Regions from separate parts of the Pararhizobium sp. P1_E7 genome, predicted to be linked through region 2. Evidence: riboswitches for the same ligand, from Rfam matches in the RefSeq annotation. Region 2 holds a riboswitch; each other region holds the start of a gene.
What was found. Region 2 has a riboswitch for cobalamin ahead of bluB (5,6-dimethylbenzimidazole synthase). Riboswitches for the same ligand answer to the same signal wherever they lie in the genome.
Positions count from the first base shown of each region.

Region 1: linked by a shared signal. The riboswitch ahead of cobU (bifunctional adenosylcobinamide kinase/adenosylcobinamide-phosphate guanylyltransferase) and the one ahead of bluB (5,6-dimethylbenzimidazole synthase) in region 2 are both predicted to bind cobalamin.
Region 3: linked by a shared signal. The riboswitch ahead of AC1D17_RS04920 (CbtB domain-containing protein) and the one ahead of bluB (5,6-dimethylbenzimidazole synthase) in region 2 are both predicted to bind cobalamin.

Region 1 is NZ_JBFUBH010000007.1:145,866-152,693, forward strand. It holds gene AC1D17_RS10690 (hypothetical protein) at 1-97, opposite strand, end outside; gene AC1D17_RS10695 (cobyric acid synthase) at 81-1,535, shown strand; cobalamin riboswitch at 1,662-2,031, shown strand; gene cobU (bifunctional adenosylcobinamide kinase/adenosylcobinamide-phosphate guanylyltransferase) at 2,207-2,746, shown strand; gene cobW (cobalamin biosynthesis protein CobW) at 2,750-3,814, shown strand; gene cobN (cobaltochelatase subunit CobN) at 4,037-6,828, shown strand, end outside.
Region 2 is NZ_JBFUBH010000005.1:106,070-112,897, forward strand. It holds gene AC1D17_RS07805 (NYN domain-containing protein) at 1-284, shown strand, start outside; gene AC1D17_RS07810 (diguanylate cyclase domain-containing protein) at 400-1,902, shown strand; gene AC1D17_RS07815 (LacI family DNA-binding transcriptional regulator) at 1,903-2,931, opposite strand; gene AC1D17_RS07820 (phytanoyl-CoA dioxygenase family protein) at 3,036-4,229, shown strand; gene AC1D17_RS07825 (SDR family oxidoreductase) at 4,319-5,155, shown strand; cobalamin riboswitch at 5,197-5,409, shown strand; gene bluB (5,6-dimethylbenzimidazole synthase) at 5,454-6,146, shown strand; gene AC1D17_RS07835 (DUF2865 domain-containing protein) at 6,178-6,828, opposite strand, start outside.
Region 3 is NZ_JBFUBH010000003.1:41,995-48,822, forward strand. It holds gene AC1D17_RS04900 (DUF1194 domain-containing protein) at 1-44, opposite strand, end outside; gene AC1D17_RS04905 (glucoamylase family protein) at 214-1,503, shown strand; gene AC1D17_RS04910 (IucA/IucC family C-terminal-domain containing protein) at 1,527-2,396, shown strand; gene AC1D17_RS04915 (CbtA family protein) at 2,444-3,217, opposite strand; gene AC1D17_RS04920 (CbtB domain-containing protein) at 3,405-3,581, opposite strand; cobalamin riboswitch at 3,629-3,898, opposite strand; gene AC1D17_RS04925 (bifunctional diguanylate cyclase/phosphodiesterase) at 4,155-5,978, shown strand; gene AC1D17_RS04930 (LysR family transcriptional regulator) at 5,938-6,792, opposite strand.

The DNA of each region.
Region 1 (6,828 bases), on a different contig from region 2:
GAGCGAACGGCCGCAATGGTGGCAAGAATGCGGCAAAACATGGCTTTGCTTGTGGCGATAGCGATGCTAGACGAGGTGTCATGACAAAGACGATCATGCTTCAGGGAACCGGCTCCGATGTCGGAAAAACGGTATTGGTGGCGGGCCTCTGCCGTGTCGCATCCAACCGCGGTCTGAAGGTGGCACCGTTCAAGCCGCAGAACATGTCGAACAATGCCGCGGTGTCGGACGACGGCGGCGAGATCGGCCGGGCGCAATGGCTGCAATCGATGGCTGCCCGCATCCCGTCATCGGTGCATATCAACCCTGTTCTGCTCAAGCCGCAGTCGGAAACCGGCAGCCAGATCATCGTCCAGGGCAAGGTCGCGGGGCAGGCCAGGGGGCGCGATTATCAGGCCTTGAAACCTAAATTGATGGGCGCCGTCATGGAAAGCTTCGAAACCGTCCGGTCCGGCGTCGATCTGGTTGTCGTCGAAGGAGCCGGATCGCCGGCCGAAATCAACCTGCGCGCCGGTGACATCGCCAATATGGGATTTGCCACCCGCGCCAAAGTTCCGGTCGTGTTGGTCGGCGACATCGATCGCGGCGGCGTCATCGCCTCGCTTGTCGGCACCCACACTATTCTGTCCGCCGAAGACCGCGCCATGATCAGCGGCTATATCATCAACAAGTTCCGGGGCGACGTGTCGCTGTTCGACGACGGCATAGCTGCAGTGAGAAGTTTCACCGGTTGGCCTTGCTTCGGCGTCGTTCCCTGGCTGAAGAGCGCCGGCCGTCTCCCGGCAGAAGATTCCGTCGTGCTGGAAAGGCTGGCACGGGGGGCGGGCAGAGCGCTGAAGGTTGCCGTGCCCGTCCTGTCGCGCATCGCCAATTTCGACGATCTCGATCCGCTGGCCGCGGAGCCGGAAGTCGATCTCGTCTTCGTTCGTCCCGGCGAGAGAATTCCAGCGGACGCCGGTCTGGTGGTCATTCCGGGATCGAAGGCGACGATTGCCGATCTCAGCGATTTTCGCGTGCAGGGCTGGGATCGTGACCTGCAGGCGCATGTCCGGCGTGGTGGCCGCGTCATCGGGATTTGCGGCGGCTACCAGATGCTGGGGGACCGGGTCACCGATCCGCATGGAATCGAAGGCAATGTCGTTGAAATCGAAGGTCTCGGCCTGCTTGCGGTCGAAACCGAGATGGCGCCGGAAAAGACGGTGCGCAACAGCAGCGCCCGCTCGGCGGTCTACGACGTTGCGCTGGAAGGCTACGAAATTCACCTCGGCCGCACCACCGGCGCCGACTGCGTCCGCCCGGCCGTGATCATCGATGGCCGGCCGGACGGTGCGGTGTCGGCGGACGGCATGGTCAGCGGAACCTATCTGCACGGTCTGTTTGCCAGCGATGCCTATCGCGCTGCGCTGCTGAAAAGCTTCGGCATCGAGGGCGGTGGTGAAAATTACCGGCAATCGGTCGACCGGGCGCTCGACGATATCGCGGCAGAGCTGGAAGCGGTGTTGGACCCGCGCTGGCTGGATGGCCTGATGTCTTGACGTCCTGATCGCGGCGGTTTTCAGATTTCTCCCGATGCCTCGAGGATCAAGCGAAGTCTTGCCGAGGCCGGGCCGAACCCGGCGACGGAGATCGCGCCGCAATTGACTTGATCCGGATGAGCGCCTAATCATCAACCATTGGATGGTTCCCGATGTGCCGTTGCATGTCGGGAGTAAATGGGAATGCGACGGGCCGGACCCAAACCGGGCGTCCTTATCGCAGCCGACCCCGCGACTGTAGAACGGTCAGGGTTCGCCATCCGGGAAAGCCGATGGTCCGGACTGTCCGCATTCGCGGCGGCGGAAGGGTCGGCCCAACCGGAAAAGCCACTGGAGCGGCATCACGATCAGCCGGGGCTGGACGCCTCTAAATCTACGAATCGTCCACCTCTTCGTGATACCCAAAACCTCCGGGAAGGCGAGGCGAACCCGTTCGTGCCCTTAAGCGGCACGTGGCGCCGTGAGCCAGGAGACCTGCCATCCTCAAGGGCCCCATCTTAGCCAGGGGTTCGCCCGATCCAGGGAGAGACACTCCCGATGCCAGCACGGAGGTTGTCATGGCTTCATTATCCCGTTCCCGGAACGGTCCGTTTCGCGTTGCCGCGGATGCAGGCTTGCGTGGTGTATGGGTCCGTTTATCGCCCGGCGTGCGCTGAGGCCGGGATCATTTCATGACAGCGATACAGTCAGGCAGTGTGCTGGCAGGCAGCGTGCTGGTTCTGGGCGGCGCCCGTTCCGGCAAATCCGCTTTTGCCGAAAAACTCGTCAAGGCGTCGGGTCTTGGCATGCATTACGTCGCGACCGGGAGGGCCTGGGACGGTGAGATGCAGGCAAGGATTGCCGAGCATCGCGATCGCCGCGGGGCCGATTGGCAGACCCACGAGGAGCCGCTCGAGCTTGCCACCTGCCTTGAAGCGATCGACGCGCCTGATCGCATCGTTCTGATCGATTGCCTGACCCTGTGGGTCACCAACCTGATGATGGAGCATCGGGATATCGCGGCCGAATTTGAAAAGCTCGCGGCCTATGTGCCGCAAGCCAAGGCCCGGCTGGTCTTCGTCTCGAACGAGGTCGGGCTTGGCATCGTGCCGGAAAACCGGATGGCGCGCGACTTTCGCGACCATGCCGGCCGGCTGCACCAGATCATTGCGGAGATATCCGCAGACGTCTATTTTATCGCGGCCGGATTGCCGCTGAAAATGAAGGGTTGATCCATGACCATTGAAAAAGCCGCCCACGGCAAGATCCCGGCAACCGTCATCACCGGCTTCCTTGGCGCCGGCAAGACGACGATGATCCGCAACATCCTGCAAAATGCCGGCGGCCGGCGCATCGCGCTGATCATCAACGAGTTCGGCGATCTCGGCGTCGATGGCGACGTGCTGAAGGGCTGCGGCGCCGAAGCCTGCAGCGAGGACGACATCATCGAGCTGACCAATGGCTGCATCTGCTGCACCGTGGCCGACGATTTCATTCCGACCATGACCAAGCTGCTTGAGCGCGGAAACCGCCCGGACCATATTGTCATCGAAACATCCGGCCTGGCGCTGCCGCAGCCGCTGATCGCTGCCTTCAACTGGCCGGATATCCGCACGCAAGTGACCGTCGATGGCGTCATCACCGTCGTCGATAGCGCCGCCGTCGCCGCCGGACGGTTTGCCGACGATCACGACAAGGTCGATGCGCTGCGCGTCAACGATGACAATCTCGATCACGAAAGCCCGATCGAGGAGTTGTTCGAAGACCAGCTGACCGCCGCCGATCTGATCATTCTCAACAAGACCGACCTGCTCGATTCGACCGGTCTTGCCTTTGTCCGCAACGAGGTCTCCGCGCGCACCAGCCGCAAGCCGGCGATGATCGAAGCGAAGAACGGCGAGGTTTCCGCAGCCGTGCTGCTTGGCCTCGGTGTCGGCACGGAAAGCGACATCGCCAACCGCAAGTCCCATCACGAGATGGAACATGAGGCGGGCGAGGAGCATAGCCATGACGAGTTCGACAGTTTCGTTGTCGAACTGGGGCCGATTGCCGATCCCGCCGGTTTCATCGAAAAGCTGAAGCCGATCATCGCCGCACACGATGTGCTGCGCCTGAAGGGGTTCGCCGATATCCCCGGCAAGCCGATGCGCCTGCTGATCCAGGGTGTCGGCGCCCGTATCGAGCAGTATTTCGACCGCCCATGGGCTGCAGGCGAAGTGCGCCGCACCCGCCTGGTCGTCATCGGCCTGCATGACATGGATGAAGCCGCCGTACGCGCTGCCATCGCAGCGGCGGTTTGAGGGCGTTTTGACCGGGCGCGAGAATTTTCCCTTCCCGACCCCTCCCCACAAGGGGGAGAGGCCAGAACGGCGCTTGCCGCTATTTTCGTACCCGGTCGACCGGTTCAGGGCCTGTTTCCCATTCGAGACGAACAGGCTTGGCAAAGAGGTGCGGAAGGCTAGTCCCGCCCCCTTGTGGGGAGGGATTGGGGAGAGGACGTCGCCCAGTCTCAGGGAGGTTGCATGCATCTCCTCCTAGCCCAGAAGGGAACGATCACCGACGGCGAGGAAGCGATCGATCTCGGTCAGTCGCCGGCTGATATCCTGTTCCTGTCCGCCGCTGATACCGAACTTTCGTCGATCGCCGGCGCGCATCGCGCGCGTGGGGCCAAGCCGAGCCTGCGGGTGGCCAGCCTCTTGACGCTCAAGCACCCGATGTCGGTGGATACCTATGTCGAGCGCACGGCGCGCCATGCCAGGCTCATCATCGTGCGCCCGCTCGGCGGTGCCAGCTATTTCCATTATGTGCTGGAGGCGCTGCATGCGGCAGCCGTCACCCATAAATTCCAGATTGCCGTACTGCCGGGCTGCGACAAGCCCGATCCGGGGTTGGAACCGTTTTCGACCGTCCCTGCCGAAGACCGCAACCGGATGTGGGCCTATTTCACCGAGGGCGGCGCCGACAACATGGTCCGGCTGCTCAGCTATGCCGAGGCGCTGATTGACGGCTCGGAAAAACCGGAATCCGCAGCGCCGCTGATGAAGGCGGGAATCTGGTGGCCGGGGCAGGGCGTGATTGGAACCGAGGCATGGAAGAAAGCGGTAGGGTTTGTCCCGGGCAGAGCGGAATTTGAACCTGCCGACCGTGATTTGGAAAAGCGAGAGCTTGCGCCGGCAATCTCCCCCCTTGAAGGGGAGATTCCTGATAGGGCGGAGGGGGGAATCGCTCCTCAGTCACGAAACGGCCCTATCGTCGCCCTCTGCTTTTACCGCGCCCTCGTCCAAAGCGGCGAGACCAAGCCTGTCGAAGCCCTGATCGACGCGCTCGGTGCTGAAGGTTTGACGGTGCTGCCGGTGTTTGTGTCCAGCCTCAAGGATGCGGTCTCGATCGGTACGCTGGAGGCAGTTTTCGGCGAAGTGCCGCCGATGGTGGTGATGAATGCGACCGGGTTCGCGGTTTCCGCGCCTGGCGCCGACAGAAAGCCGACCGTGCTCGAGTTTTCCGGCGCGCCGGTCCTTCAAGTGATCTTTTCCGGCTCCTCGCGTGCCGCCTGGGAAGCCTCGCCGCAAGGCCTGATGGCGCGCGATCTGGCGATGAACGTGGCGTTGCCGGAAGTTGACGGGCGCATCCTGTCGCGGGCCGTTTCGTTCAAGGCTGCGGCTGTCTACGACGCCGATGTCGAGGCCAATATTGTCGGCCATGAACCTCTGGCCGATCGCGTCGCCTTTGCCGCCAAGCTGGCAGCCAACTGGGCCAGACTGCGTCAGGCCGCACCGGCTGAGCGCCGCGTGGCGATCGTCATGGCGAATTATCCCAACCGCGACGGGCGGCTCGGCAACGGCGTCGGCCTCGATACGCCCGCCGGCACGATCGAAGTCATGAAAGCGATGGCGGCCTGCGGCTACGGGATTGATGATATCCCGCGTGATGGCGATGCGCTGATCCGGTATATGATGGACGGGCCGACCAATTCGGCGCGGGTGGACTGCGAAGTCCGCGAGACGCTTTCCTTGAGTCAATACAAGGCCTTCTTCTCGTCTCTTCCCACTCAGATTCAGGGTGAGGTTGTTGACCGCTGGGGCCGGCCGGAGAGTGATCCGTTCTTCCGCGACGGCCGCTTTGCCCTGCCTTTGACGCGCTTTGGAGAAACGCTGGTCGGCATTCAGCCGGCGCGCGGATACAATATCGATCCGAAGGAAACCTATCACTCGCCGGACCTTGTGCCGCCGCATGGCTATCTGGCGTTCTACGCCTTCCTGCGTCAGGAATACGGTGCGCATGCCATCGTCCATATGGGCAAGCACGGCAACCTCGAATGGCTGCCGGGAAAATCGCTGGCGCTGTCGGAAACCTGTTATCCGGAAGCGGTGTTTGGTCCGATGCCGCATCTCTATCCGTTCATCGTCAACGATCCGGGCGAGGGCACGCAGGCCAAGCGGCGTAGCAGTGCCGTCATCATCGATCACCTGACGCCGCCGCTGACGCGGGCCGAATCCTACGGCCCGCTGAAAGACCTCGAAGCGCTGGTGGATGAATATTACGACGCAGCCGGCGGCGACCCGCGGCGTCTCAGATTGCTGAGCAAGCAGATCCTCGATCTCGTGCGTGACATCGGCCTCGATCATGACGCCGGCATTGCCGGGTCCGACGCCGAGGACAAGGCGCTCGAAAAGCTCGACGCCTATCTCTGCGACCTCAAGGAACTGCAGATCCGCGACGGTCTGCATATCTTCGGCGTTGCTCCGGAAGGCCGGCTGCTGACGGACCTGACGGTTGCTCTTGCGCGTGTGCCGCGCGGGCTGGGCGAGGGCGGCGACCAGAGCCTGCAGCGGGCGATGGCAGTGGATGCGGGGCTGGGGCGTTCGAAACTGATCTCCCCCTCAAGGGAGGAGATCAATCCGGAACGTTCGTTCGACCCGCTCGACTGCGTCCTTTCCGATCCCTGGCATGGCCCGCAACCGGCCATGCTTGCCGAAGTCTCCGACGCCCCATGGCGGACCGCCGGCGATACTGTCGAGCGCATCGAGTTGCTGGCCACGAGGTTCGTCTCCGGCGAATTGCCGTGCCCTAAAAGCTGGACCTCCACCCGCGCTGTTCTCGACGAAATCGAAGCCCGCCTCAAGCCCTCGATCACCCAATCCGGTCCCGCCGAAATCGCTGCGCTGATGACCGGGCTCGACGGCCGTTTCGTGGCTCCCGGCCCCTCCGGCGCGCCGACGCGCGGGCGGCCGGACGTGCTGCCGACGGGCCGCAATTTCTATTCGGTCGACAGCCGCGCCGTGCCGACGCCGGCAGCGTTCGAGCTCGGCAAGAA
Region 2 (6,828 bases):
CCGGGAAGTCAGGCAAAGAGCAGGGCTTGCTGTCTCTTGTAAGTGCGGCAATCAAAACGCTTGGTGCCGATACGGACAATGGATGGGTTTCAATTGCCAGGTTGGGAAAGGCTTTGCGTGCGGTTGCTCCAAATTTCACGACAAAGTCTTATGGCTCTGGCACTTTGACAAAGATTCTTCTTCAGGAACCGTTACTCGATTTACAACAGCGTGAAAAAGGGATGTTCGCGCGTGTAAGGCCCGGGATCACCGTCATTTCCGCGCTAGAGGGCCGCCGCAATTAACGGATTTCCAACCAGCTTGTTTAAATGAAACTTGCGCTTTTCCCGCTAGTCTTTGCCTCAATCCACGCGTGAACCTTGAGGGCTGGTTCGGCGAAAAAGACCAGTTGAGGCGGGCATGGCGGCAAAGGTGGCAAAGCGGAAGTCGGGCAAGGCGGTACTGGGCATCCATGCAGCCTGCACGCTGGTTGCCTTCCTGATCGTCGCAAGCCTTGCCTTCGTGCTCGACCGTTCCGTCACCGAGGCCGACCGGTTCGGGCTGACCGCCGAGCGAAAACTGGTCGAAAGCGAGATGCAGCATCAGGTCGATGCCGTCGTCCAGTATCAGGCCCAGCTGTCCTATTGGGACAAGAGTTTCGCGCAGCTCGCCAACAGAACCTTCACCGATGCTTTCGTCCGGCAAGAGCTGACTGGCTGGCTGTGGAGGGATTTCGGTTTTTCCTGGATGATCTTTGCCGACGCTTCCAGCCGCACGTTGCTGGCCGTGGAGAACGGCCAGAAGGTCGATCCTGAACTGGGCGCGCGAACCCTGAAATGGGTCGATGACCTCATCGAGAAGGCGAACGACCTTTACGAGACGGCACTCGTCGCCAAGGGGGCCGGTTGGGCGCTGCGATCCACGGAGACGGACAAGGATGCGCTGGCAGCGCCTCTACCGGGCATCCACGCCGCGGACCTGCGGATGATCGACGGCAAGATGAGTATCGTCGTGGTTCAGGCTGTCGTTCCCAGGACGCTGGACATTCCGGCCAGCCGGCGCAGACCGGTGTTCATGATCACCGTCAAGCCTTTCACCGGCCGTATGGTCCGCGATATGGAAGACAGGCTCAACATTAACAATCTCGGCTTTGCACCGTTGCGCCAGGTGCCGAAGGGCTCCATTCAGGTCGCGATCAGCGATTGCTTCCAGCCTGCCTGCATGGTCGCGGCCTGGACGCCGCGGGCGCCGGGCAGTTTCGTTCGATCCGAGACGCTGCCGAGCGTGATCGTCATTGCGATGCTGGGCTCTTTGATCATGGCCTTCATCGCGGCCCGGTTTGGAGCGGTGTTTTCAGCTCTCCAGACCAGCGAAGCGGAAAACCGGCATCTTGCCAAGCACGACCGCCTGACCGGCCTGTTGAACCGCAGCGGTTTCGACGATGTCCTGCATGCGTCGCTTGCCAAGGTCACGGAGCGGCCGTTCTCGCTGCTTTGCCTCGATCTGGACAAGTTCAAGGCCGTCAACGACACCCATGGTCATCCGGCCGGCGATGCCGTGCTGAAGACGCTTGCATCGCGCTTTGCCGCCCGTGTTGCCAATCGTGGCGTCGTTGCCCGGCTCGGCGGCGACGAATTCGTCATCATTCTCGATCATACGGTGTCGCGCCCGGATGTCATGGCGCTTGCCGACGCGCTGCTCGTCGAAACGCAGGTGCCGGTGCCGTTCGAGGGACAGTCGCTTCGCGTCGGCAGCAGCATCGGCGTGGCTTTTGCCCCCGAACACGGAAAAATCGCCCGTGAAATCGTGCCATTGGCCGATCAGGCGCTGTATCTGGCCAAGCGTCGCGGCCGCAATCGCGTTCAGACCGCCGATGATCTTGCCGTTGCGGATCATCTCCCGCAAAACGAACAGGCTGCCTGATCAGCGCTGGGGCGCCGGAATGTTATAGGGGGTGATGACCTCCACCGCCGACAGGCGCGCAGCCCCCGGGCTGATCAAAGCGCCTCTTCGCCCCATCACCGCCCGAAACGCGGTGCGCACATCGGTCTTCAAGTCATGATGCAGGACGAAATGGATCTGCCCATGGCGCAGCAGTTCGAGGTTCCCGGCATCGAGATCATGGGCCACGAAGATCGCACAGGCGCGGCCTGCCGCAGCAAAGGCGGCAAGGACCGCCCGGTTGCCGCCGCCGATCGAATAGACGGCATTGATGCCCGGATGGTTTGACAGCGCCTCGGCTGCGAGCGCGCCGGTTGCGTCGTCCCGGCCAAGGCCTTCGCTGATCTCAACGATGCCGATCGACGGATAGCGTTGGCGCAATATGCGGCGAAAGCCGATCTCGCGTTCTTCTTCCCCACGAAACCGGCTGCTCGACAATGTTGCAAGCACCGTCGCCGGCTGGCCGGCAAAGCGCTCGCCAATGAGGTAGGCGGCCGTTTCGCCGGCGGCCCTGTTGTCCGCGCCGGCATAGGCGCTCCGCGGGGCGTTCGGCAGGTCGGTGACCAGAGTGACGACAGGGATGCCGGCCTGTTCGAGCCGCGCCACGGCCGGGCTGATCTCGGGTACATCGGGCGCCTTGAGCACGACCCCGTCGGTGCCGCGCAAACGGACGCGGTCAAGCAGCTGGACGATGTCCTGCGGGCGCATCTGTTCGGCGAAATGGAAGCGCGAGCGGAAGATCGTCGGCAGGAATGTCAGGCTCTCGCTTTCGAAGGCATCGCGAACGGTGTCTGTAAAGCGGTCGGGCGCTTCCATAATGATGTCGATGCTGAATTTTCGCCCCTGAATCTCGACGCCGGCCTGCTGCTTTTCAAGCTCGCGAATTGCGGCGCGGACGCGCAGCTCCGTCTGTTTGCGCACACCCGGCCGGCTGTTTAGAACACGGTCGACCGTGGCGGCGCTGAGGCCTGCCTGAAACGCAATGTCCTTGACCAGAAATTCGTGGGCCATCATCGTTCCGTCCTGATGGTTTTTTGATGGGTTTCTGCTCTATATCAGCTTTTTCCTCCGCGTATAGTGCCGGTATCGAAGCGCATCCGGCGGGAGGATCTGGGATGAAGAGCGACAATATCTTGAAGCAGCGCGCGGACCGGGTGTGGCTGACGGAGGCCGCCTGTGATCTCGACGATTTTCGCGCCGGGGTGGAGCGCACGACCATGCTTGCCGACTATCCGCATGCGGCGGCCGTCGAGAAGAACGTGCTGATCTATGATGGCGCCAGCGTGCTGAAGGCGGCCGCAAGTGGAGACGGACGCCGGGCGGTGCTTGCCGAAATCTGTGAGGCCTTTGCCAGCGGGCCAGGTGTCATTGTGCTTAAGCGCGCCTTTGAGAATACTGACGTCATCGATGCGGCGAGCGGCATTTTCGACGAGATCATCAACGAGCAGCATCGTACTCATACCGGCGGTGGCGACCACTTTGCCAAGCCCGGTGCCAACGATCGCATCTGGAATTCGCTGGAAAAGCACTGCCTGAGGGATCCGGAGAATTTTGCCGCCTATTACGGCAACGCTCTGATCGCGCTGGTCAGCGAAGCCTGGCTCGGGCCGAGCTACCAGATGACGGCGCAGGTCAACCGGGTCAACCCGGGCGGCGCCGCCCAATCTGCCCACCGGGACTACCATCTCGGCTTCCAGACATCGGCAGTGATCGAGCAGTTTCCGGCCCATGTCCACCGGCTGTCGCCGGTACTGACCTTGCAGGGCGCCGTTGCCCATTGCGACATGCCGCTGGAAAGCGGGCCGACGCTGTTCCTGCCCTACAGCCAGACCTATGTTCCCGGCTATCTGGCTTTGAAACGCCCGGAATTCCGGGAGTATTTCGACCGCAACCATGTACAGCTGCCCTTGTCGAAGGGCGATCTGGTGTTTTTCAACCCGGCGCTCTTCCACGCCGCCGGAACCAATCGCTCGCAAGACATCAAGCGCGTCGCCAACCTGCTGCAGGTGTCGTCCGCGTTCGGCCGCGCGATGGAGACGGTCAATCGGGAAAGGATGAGCGCAACGCTCTATCCGGCTTTGAAAGCCATGCTCGCCGATGGCCGCCTGTCGGGCGCGCAGGCGGCGTGCGCCATCGCATCCTGCGCCGAGGGGTACTCCTTTRCGACCAATCTCGACCGCGATCCTCCCGTCGGCGGCCTTGCACCGAAGACGCAGGCCCAGCTGATGCAGGAAGCGCTTGCCGGCGGCTGGGAGGCGGCTGCGTTTACCGCAGCACTCGCAGCGCAGTCGGACAGGAGACTCAGCTAGCAGCGCCGAATGAAACATTGCGAACCCCCACCCGAATTTCGGGCGGGGGTCTTTTGACAAAATCGACATCGAACATGGAGGAAAGCCCAATGAGCAGTGAAAATGGGAGCAATGACTATGGCCGGCTCGACGGCAAGGTGGCGATTGTTACCGGCGGGACGCAAGGGCTGGGGGCGGCGATCGCGACGCTGTTTGCCAAGCGCGGTGCTGCCGGCATCGTGATCTGCGGCCGCAATGCCGCCAAGGGCGAGGCCAAGGCTGCCGAGATTGGCAAGGCGACCGGAACGAAGGTTGTCTATGTCCAGGCTGACCTCGAAAAGACAGAGGATGCACGCAAGGTGGTCGCGGCATGTGACAGAGAATTCGGTCGGGTCGATGCGCTGGTCAACGCTGCGGCAATTACCGACCGTGGAACGATCCTCGACACCAATCCGGAGCTGTTTGATCGCATGTTCGCCATCAATGTGCGTGCGCCGTTCTTCCTGATGCAGGAAACGATCAATGTCATGCGCCGCGAGAAGATCGAGGGAACCATCGTCAATATCGGTTCGATGTCGGCGATGGCCGGGCAGCCTTTCATCTCCGCCTATTGCGCCTCCAAGGGTGCGCTGGAAACGCTGACCAAGAACACCGCCTATGCGGTGTTGCGCAACAGGATCCGCGTCAATGGCCTGAACATCGGCTGGATGGCATCCGAAGGGGAGGATCGCATCCAGCGCGAATTTCATGGATCGCCCGCCGACTGGCTGGAAAAGGCGGCGGCTGGCCAGCCCTTTGGGCGCTTGGTCGATCCGGCCGAGGTGGCGCGTGCCTGCGCCTATCTGTCGTCGGCGGAATCCGGTCTGATGACCGGATCGATGATCTGCTTCGACCAATCGGTCTGGGGTGCCTATGACGGCTCGCCGCATCCGGCCGCCGCCATCTGACAAGAACGCGCGGGCCGCCTTGCAATCGGCGGCCCGCTATGACCATATCGGTTTGTTCAGGTGCCCGTGAAAACGGGAGAATCGGGAACCCGGTGAAAGTCCGGGACGTGCCCAGCGCTGTGACGGGGACGGCTTTGCATAGATGAAAGTCTGAATGATTTCAGATTTCTGCCACTGGATCTTCAAGCGATCCGGGAAGGCGGCAAAGCCGGTTGATCCGCAGTCAGAAGACCGGCCTGACAAGATAGACCAAACCCGCGCGGACGGCGGGAGGTTTCGCATTGTTGGGGATCAAACGATGCAAGCTGAACCGCAAGACCGCCTTGTGAGGGCGGACGCATTTTCATCGGACGAGCGCGCCGCCGTCTACCGCGCCATCGAAACCCGCCGCGACGTGCGCGACCAGTTCCTGCCGGCACCCTTGCCGGACGACGTCATCGCGCGGCTGCTTGCCGCTGCCCACAGCGCGCCTTCGGTCGGCTTCATGCAACCCTGGAATTTTATCGTCGTCCGCGACGAGGACAGGCGTGCGCGTGTCTTTGAAGCCTTCCAGCGCGCCAATGAGGAAGCGGCGCTGATGTTTGAGGGCGAGGCGCAGGACAAATACCGGTCGTTGAAGCTCGAAGGTATCCGCAAGGCACCGGTCAGCATCTGCGTCACCTGCGATCCGGCGCGTGCCGGAAAGGTCGTTCTCGGCCGGACGCACAATCCGCGCATGGACGCCTTTTCTACCGTTTGCGCCGTGCAGAACCTGTGGCTTGCCGCACGGGCCGAAGGGGTTGGCGTCGGCTGGGTCAGCATTTTCCACGAGCGCGATATCAAGGCCGTGCTCGGTATTCCCGATCCTATCGAGATCATCGCCTGGCTGTGCCTTGGCTATGTCGATACGCTTTATGCAGAGCCGGAACTGGCGGTCAAAGGCTGGCGCCAGCGGTTGCCGCTCAAGGATCTCGTCTTCGCCGATGCCTGGGGCGTCAGCCCCGCGGAGTGATTGGAGCGCTTCCGGTTGAGGATGAAGCGCTCTAGTTTGTCTGTTGCTGTTGCTGTTGGTATCCGGGGCCGGCCGGATGCCTCAGGTCGATCGAGGTTTCCTGCGAAGGCAGGAAGCTCGGACCGACGACGCGGACCTTGCTGTCCCGCGGATTGTAGGGGCGGTCCGCAATCGCGCTCTTCACCTCAGCCGGGGTAGCCTTATTGCGCGTGCGAAACTCGATAACGCCCTTGCCGTTGTCCGGCGTACTCTGTTGCGTCGCCGTGCGCCCGACCGGAGAGCAGCCGCACTGGCCGGGCTGGCTGAGGTCGCGGGTCTTGTAGGCGAAAGCCGACGGCAGATCGGCATACGGTTCGCCGGTGGCTGCGGAGACCATCTGGTCGGTCTCTTCGGTCGCCAGCGCATGATAGTAGAGCGCCGTCTCCGCTCCCGGGCACCGCCGCTGGCAGGCTTCGGCATCGCGCTGGAAATCGGCCGGGGACGCATTTGAGGAGATCGGGAAGAACGCCCCGTCGCAGGTGCGCACGCACAATGTCCGCAGGCTGCCGGGGTAATCGTCGCTCGGCGCAAAGCCATCATCCGGCGTTGTGAAATCGGATACGTCATTGCTGTCGCGCATATCGAGATAGTCTTCGCTGATCGGCGGCAGGTCCTTCAGGATATTGCGACGGGTTTCCGGTTC
Region 3 (6,828 bases), on a different contig from region 2:
GGCGTGCTTGAAAGCGCAAAAAGCAGCGCAAGCGTAGTGAGCATCGTGTCATCCAATCACTGCTGCGGATCGTATGAAACTGAAATGTAACATAACTCGGACGTTCCGTGACCGTTCCATAACCGTTCGAGACGCCGACGAGTTCAACAATCGGTGATTTGTATCGGTTGTCACCATGTGGTGAAACTGGCAATTGACTGGAGTGAGCCTGCAATGCTTCTGAAAAATGACACCGACGCGGTCATTCTCGACCGGTTGCAGCAAGCAGCGTTTGGGTACTTTCTTGACTTCGTTAATCCTGAAAACGGCTTGATTGCCGATACCTCGCTGCCGGGTGCGCCATCGAGTATCGCCGCGACCGGATTCGGACTTTCCGCCTATCCTGCCGGCGTTGAGCGAGGATGGATCAGCCGGCAGGACGCCGCGGCAAGAACGCTGACAACCTTGCGGTTCTTTGCCGGAAGCCTGCAAAGCCGCAACAAGGAGGCCACCGGCTACAAAGGGCTCTACTACCACTTTCTCGACATGAAAACGGGTTTGCGGACATGGCGCAGCGAGCTTTCGCTGATCGACAGCGCGCTTCTGGTTGCCGGCATGATAACCGCGGCCGGGTATTTCAACCACGACAATGAAGTCGAGACCGAGATCAGGTCCCACGCCGATATGCTCTATGCCCGGGCTAACTGGACCTGGGCGCTGGACGGCAAGGGGGCCTTTTGGCTGGGGTGGAAGCCGAGGACGGGGTTTCTGCCCTATCACTGGAAATCCTACAGTGAAGCGATCATTCTCTACACGCTCGCTTTGGCCTCTCCGTCCTATCCAATCGACAAGGACAGTTATGACGGCTTTGCGAGCAAGTTCGACTGGATGACCGTGAACGACAAGCCGTTCCTCTATGCCGGCCCGCTCTTCATCCACTTGTTTTCACACGCGTGGATTGATTTCAGGGATATCCGCGATGCCGCCATGGCGGCACATGATACGGATTATTTCGAAAACACCCGGCGCGCCATTGCCGTCCAGCGCGATTATGCGATTGCCAATCCCGGCAACTTTACAGGCTACGGCGCCGACGCATGGGGGCTGACATCCTGCGACGGTCCGCTGCGTCCGCGGCGCCTGCACGATGGACGGCGCCAGCAGTTTGCCGGTTACGCCGCGCGCGGTGCGCCGCTCGGACCGGATGACGGCACGATTGCGCCGTGGGCGCCGCTTGCATGCCTGCCGTTCGAGCCGAGGGCCGCGATGTCGGCAACGCGGCATATCCTCTCAAGCTATCCCGATGTGGTCGCGGCAGGACGTTTTGTCGGCAGTTTCAATCCGAGCGTTCCCGGCAAGACGGCGGAGGGCTGGCTCAACGACCGCAGCGTTGGTCTTGACCAGGGGCTCTTGGTGATGATGATCGAGAACTATCGCAGCGGCCTGTATTGGGACATGCTGCGCCAATCGCCGGTTATCCGGCGCGGCCTCAGACGGGCGGGCTTTTCCGGCGGCTGGCTTTGAGGTAAACGGGCTGCCAGGAGACAATGGGCGCCCCTTTGGACGAGAACCGAGATTCAGGCCGTATTCGAGATGCCGACGGACAGCAGGCAGAGGTTGCCATGGCCTGGCAGGCGGAGCATTTTCCGCAGGTCGCCGTGTCTCTCGGGCTGCAGGACAGCGATTTTCTGCCCGTGACTGACGCATGGCGTCGTGATGGAACTATGGTCGAGTGCCTGCTCGACTATCAGAACCGCTTTGCAACCGGCATGGATGACCGCGTAAGAGGCGCTCATCTGATCGCGTTCTACAGCCACCATCTCAGCATAGCGGCTGCCGCAGTCTATTTGCGGACAGGTCTGGTTCCCGACCTGCGCCCGGATAGTCTGGCGATCCGGTTCGAGCCTTTCGTTCAAAACGGTCTCGTTTCCCCTGGGGAAACCGGCCCATCCGATGTCCGCCGCTTTCATTTCCGCTTCGGGTGCAGTTTGCCCAGTCATGATCGGGCGTCACTCTTTCACGATGTGCTCGTCGAAAGCTTCAATCCGGTGATCGGCGCGCTGCAAGCCCGCACCAGCCTGTCTCCCGGCGCGCAATGGCGGCTGGTGGCCGATGGCATTGCGGGTGCTTTTCTGGAGGTCGGCTCAGCCTTGGGCGAAGAGGATCGCGCGATGACCGCAGCCCTTGCCATCATCAACAGGGCGGGATCGCCGCTCTTCTCCGAGGCGGCGCGCTATACGAAGATCACCGCCGTTTTTAAGGGCGTTCCAACTGAGCGCAACTTCCGTCTAAGGGGTGGCTGCTGTCTCTACTATCGAACAGAGGGCGGGGATTTTTGCGATGTCTGCGTGCTTCTCGATGGTCAGACGCAAAAAGACCGCCTGCGCGCCCATATCGAGCGTGCCGGCGGTCTGTGATGGCGTTGCCGCGCAAAGGTGCCTTGCGCGGCGATGATTGAGGAGGCTCAGGCCGATTTCAAAAACCGCTCATTCAGGTAGCCCGAGATCACGCCGAGCACGATCCAGAACGCCAGCGTGGTTGCCAGGGCTGCGACTGCGAATTCCGCGCCGAGAACGGCCGGAACCGGGCTTGAAATATCCGACGGCTGCGGCGCACCATAGGCATGCGGCGCGGCAAGCAGAGCAAGACCGATGACCTTGGCGGGGATCTCACTACGCAACACGATCAGATAGAGGCCGGCCACGGAGAGTGCGATCGTTGCAATCCACCAAATCTGCCGGTCGTGAAGATCGGCGGCAGGAAAGCCCGGTAATTCCGGCGGCAGGCCGATGGCGGGCAGGAGGTGGACCGCCAGCCAGCCGCAGGCGCCCCACAGCGCGCCGTTGCGCAGGGTAATCGGATGGTTGAAGACAAGGCTGGCGCCCGCGAGCAAGAGGCTAAAGCCTGCGCCCGCCACCAGATTGGCGAACAGCGTACCGGAGAACCGGCTCATGCCGAACATGATGCCGCCCTCGTCTTCGTGCTCGCCCTCATGGGCGTAGGCGGGCGTAATCGGTGAGAGTGCCGACAGCATCTCGCCGATCAGCGAGGAACGGCCGAGTGAGGAGTGCTGCTGCTCGCCTTGCGTGCCGGCCGGTTGTTCAGCAGCGGGTTCCTTTGCTTCATATTCCTCGGCATGAAGGATGAGCGGGACCACCCGCAATTCCTGCGCGGCTGTCATGAAGACGCCCGCGATCAATCCGGCCACCAATGCGGCCAGAAGTGTTTTGACAATCATTTGATACCCCTAAACTCAAGCGGAGCAGATCAGTGCTCGCACGCTTGCTATGTTTCGATTTCCCACGGCAAAGGCCGCCCGATGCCAAGGCATGGGCGCAATCCACCGTCGCGCGATTTCCATAGGAAACCCGCAATGCTACTCGTCGATAGAGTGCGGAAAGCGCAGAGCCTTCCACGGCCCTACATCAGTGGCAGGGGAAGCCGTAGGAATGGCGAACGTCGTGAGCGGTATCGTGCAGCACGGCGGAATTGGCAAGGCCGGCACCGAAAACCAAAAATCCGCCGATCAAAAGGGCGAGAATAGCGGTCGTGATGCGGTCGTTGAGGGAAAGCGGGACGCTCGAAACTGTAGTCGTAGCCATGACAACCTCCGTGATGGCGCGTGGGAAATATCCCACCAATTGGGCACCATGCCCTTCATCAACCGGCAGGTTTCCTGGCTCGCGGCGTCAGGCGCTTTCACGCCAAGGAGCCTGTCTCGCCTTCCCGTGGCAGGGACCCAAGGTCCGTCACCACAGTGGCTTTTACCGGCTCAATGCACCGGCATGACACGCTCTGACCGCTCTACAGTCGCGGGGTCGGCCGTGATAGAGATGCCCAGAATGGGTCCACCCGTCACGTTCCCATTTACTCCCCGAAAGCGCCTCGCTCCCAGGGAACCAATTGATCCGTCAATGATTATGCTGTCGCGCCGGTCATGTCAATTCGGAGCTGCGACGCCCCATGCCGCATTGGCGTTGCTGTTTTTTGGCGTTCGCTCGCACTTACCGTTCCGAATTCCATGCCGCGAATGCAAGCTTTTTGCTTGAAATGACACCGAATGGTTGCTTGCATTACCGATTGCAAGTCGCGATGAGTGAAACAATAGTTCTTTAGGAACCTTGGTGCAGGATAGCGCCAACGCTGATGTGCGAAGTGTCCTCACAGAGAGAACCATGAAGGCGGCGAGGTCCGAACAGGAATTCCAGAATATTCTTCGCCGTTTGGGACTTGCGCTTGATGCATCTCAAATCGGTGTGTGGGAGCACGATACCAAAAAGGATGAAGTCGTCTGGGATTTGCAGATGCACCGGCTTTACGGAACCGGCAAGACGCAAAAACGCGTCAAGGCAGAAGTATGGGTGAATGCGATTCATCCGGATGATCTCGCGCAAGCCCAGGCCGATTTCGATCGGGCGATTGTCGCCAAGGATGTCTATTCTTCGGAATACCGGATCATTCTACCGGATGGCGAAACCCGCTATCTTCGTTCACGCGCGCATTGCTTCGAGGAAGACGGCAACATCACCTTCATCGGGGTCGAATGGGATGTGACGGCGGATGTGCTGCTCAACCGCGAACTGCTGCGGCAGAAGGCGATCGCGGAGGCGCGTGCAGTTGCTCTTGAGGCAAGTACCCAGCGGATCGAATATGCGGCCGAGCACGATTATCTGACGGGGCTTCCCAACCGCCGCTTCTTCGACCGGCGATTGGCGGAGCTTGCCGGGGATGCCGGACCTGAAAAGCTGGCGATCCTGCATATCGGTCTGGACCGGTTCAAGCAGATCAATGACGCCGCCGGCCATGCGACCGGCGACGAGGTTTTGAAATCCTGCGCCAGGCGGATTGAACAAGGCGTGCCGAAGAACGCGTTCGTTGCGCGCGTCAGCGGCGATGAATTCGCGGTTCTGATTGCAAACTTCGTCTCACTGGATGATCTCAAAATCCGTGCCGAGCGGCTGACGAAGCAATTGAAACAGTCGGTCTGGCACGATGACGAGGTCTTGCGCGTCGGGGGGTCGATCGGTGTCGCCGCTGCCAGTGGCCGCAACATAGCCAGCCTGCTGGCGCAGTCCGACATTGCCCTGCACCGCGCAAAGAGGCTCGGCAGGGGACGGGTCGAGGTGTACTCGGCACAGCTGAAGGCCCAGCTCAACAATGAACAGCGCGTTGGCAGGCAACTCGCCCATGGACTGGAGAAAGGGGAGTTCATTCCCTACTATCAGGCCCAGGTCGATGCGCGGACCCGGCGCATCGTCGGGGTGGAGGTTCTGGCCCGCTGGCACCATCCGAAGCGCGGTTTGCTGCTGCCGGGCGAATTCATCAAGGTTGCGGGCAATCTCGGCCGACTGGACGATCTCGATGCTGAAATATTGAAGGCGGCGCTGAAAGATCGCCAGACCTGGATGCGGCAGGGCGTGCATGTTCCCCGCATCGCGGTGAACGTATCAGCCGCCCGTCTGTCGGATCCGCATTTGATCGATGAACTGCGGCATCTGGATGTTCAGCCGGACATGCTGTCATTCGAGTTGCTGGAAACCATTTTCCTCGACGACAGCGAGGATGACGTGTTTTTCAATGTCGCCGGTCTGAAGGCCATGGGCATCGACATCGAGATCGATGATTTTGGCTCCGGTCACGCCTCGATCATCGGGTTGGTGAAGCTGAAACCGCGACGGATGAAGATCGACCGGCAGCTGGTTTTGCCGATCACGACGTCGCGCGAACAGAAGCGCTTGTTGCGCTCGATCATCGACATCGCCAAGGCGCTCAATATCGAGGTCATTGCCGAAGGCGTCGAGACGGTGGCGCACGCCAAACTGCTGACACGCCTCGGCTGCGATGTCCTGCAGGGTTATGCGATCTCCTATCCGGTCCCGGCCGCCGAGATGCTGGCGCAGTTGAGGCAGGACCGGCAACTGGGTCTTGCCGAGCAGCACCGGGAGCGGCGGCCCTTCCTTATCCCGACGGTCCCAAAAGATCCTGCATGGCGCCGATGATGCGGCGGTGCTGGTGGGCGTGGCGTGTGCGGATGCTGGTGGCGGCATAGACCGCCTGTTGGATGGTAGGGGCGTCTGCGACCGGAAAGGCGGCGCGTTCGCCTTCAAGCCGCAAGGCGGTGCCGCCTGTCACGTAGGCAGCGCCTCCCAGCGTTTTCAGGAGCCCGGTTATGGCGATGTTCTGTCCCGATGCCAGCGGGGCTGCCGAAAGCTGCGGCAGGGCCAGCCTGTGCGCGCGATCGAAAGCCGGTGAATAGACGGCTTGAATATAAGTTTCGGGCAGCAATTCGCCGACCGTTTTCGCCGTGGTGGCGACCAGCGTATAGGTCATTTCGCCGATGCGCTCGTAGTGAAGATCCGGCAGGTAGTGGGGCGTGTAGAGGATGGCGAGATCGAGATCGCCGGCGGCGAGATCGCGGTTCATCTGGTTGGAATAATCGGCCTCCATATAGATCGAGGTGGCCGGCAATTCCGCGCGAATGGCTGATAGCCATTTTCCGGCAAAGGCTTCGGCCAGGTCATGCTGGATGCCGAGCCGCATCGAACGTTCATAGGTTCCGGCGTTCTCGACCGCCCGCGTCGCCTCGTGCCACTGATGCTGCAGCGCCTTGGCGTGATCGAGAAACCGCAGGCCGGATGCCGTCGGCACGGTGCCGCCCTTGTTGCGGGTGAAGAGCTTGCGGTTGAACTGTGCCTCCAGCGCCTTGACGCGGTGGGAGACCGTTGATTGCGTGATGTTCAACCGATCCGCCGTCCGATTGAAACTGCGGGTTTCCATAAGGTCGAGGAAGGTTTCGATGAGGTCGATCTGCATTCCCAATTCCCTCATTCACGCCGATGCTTGCCCCTC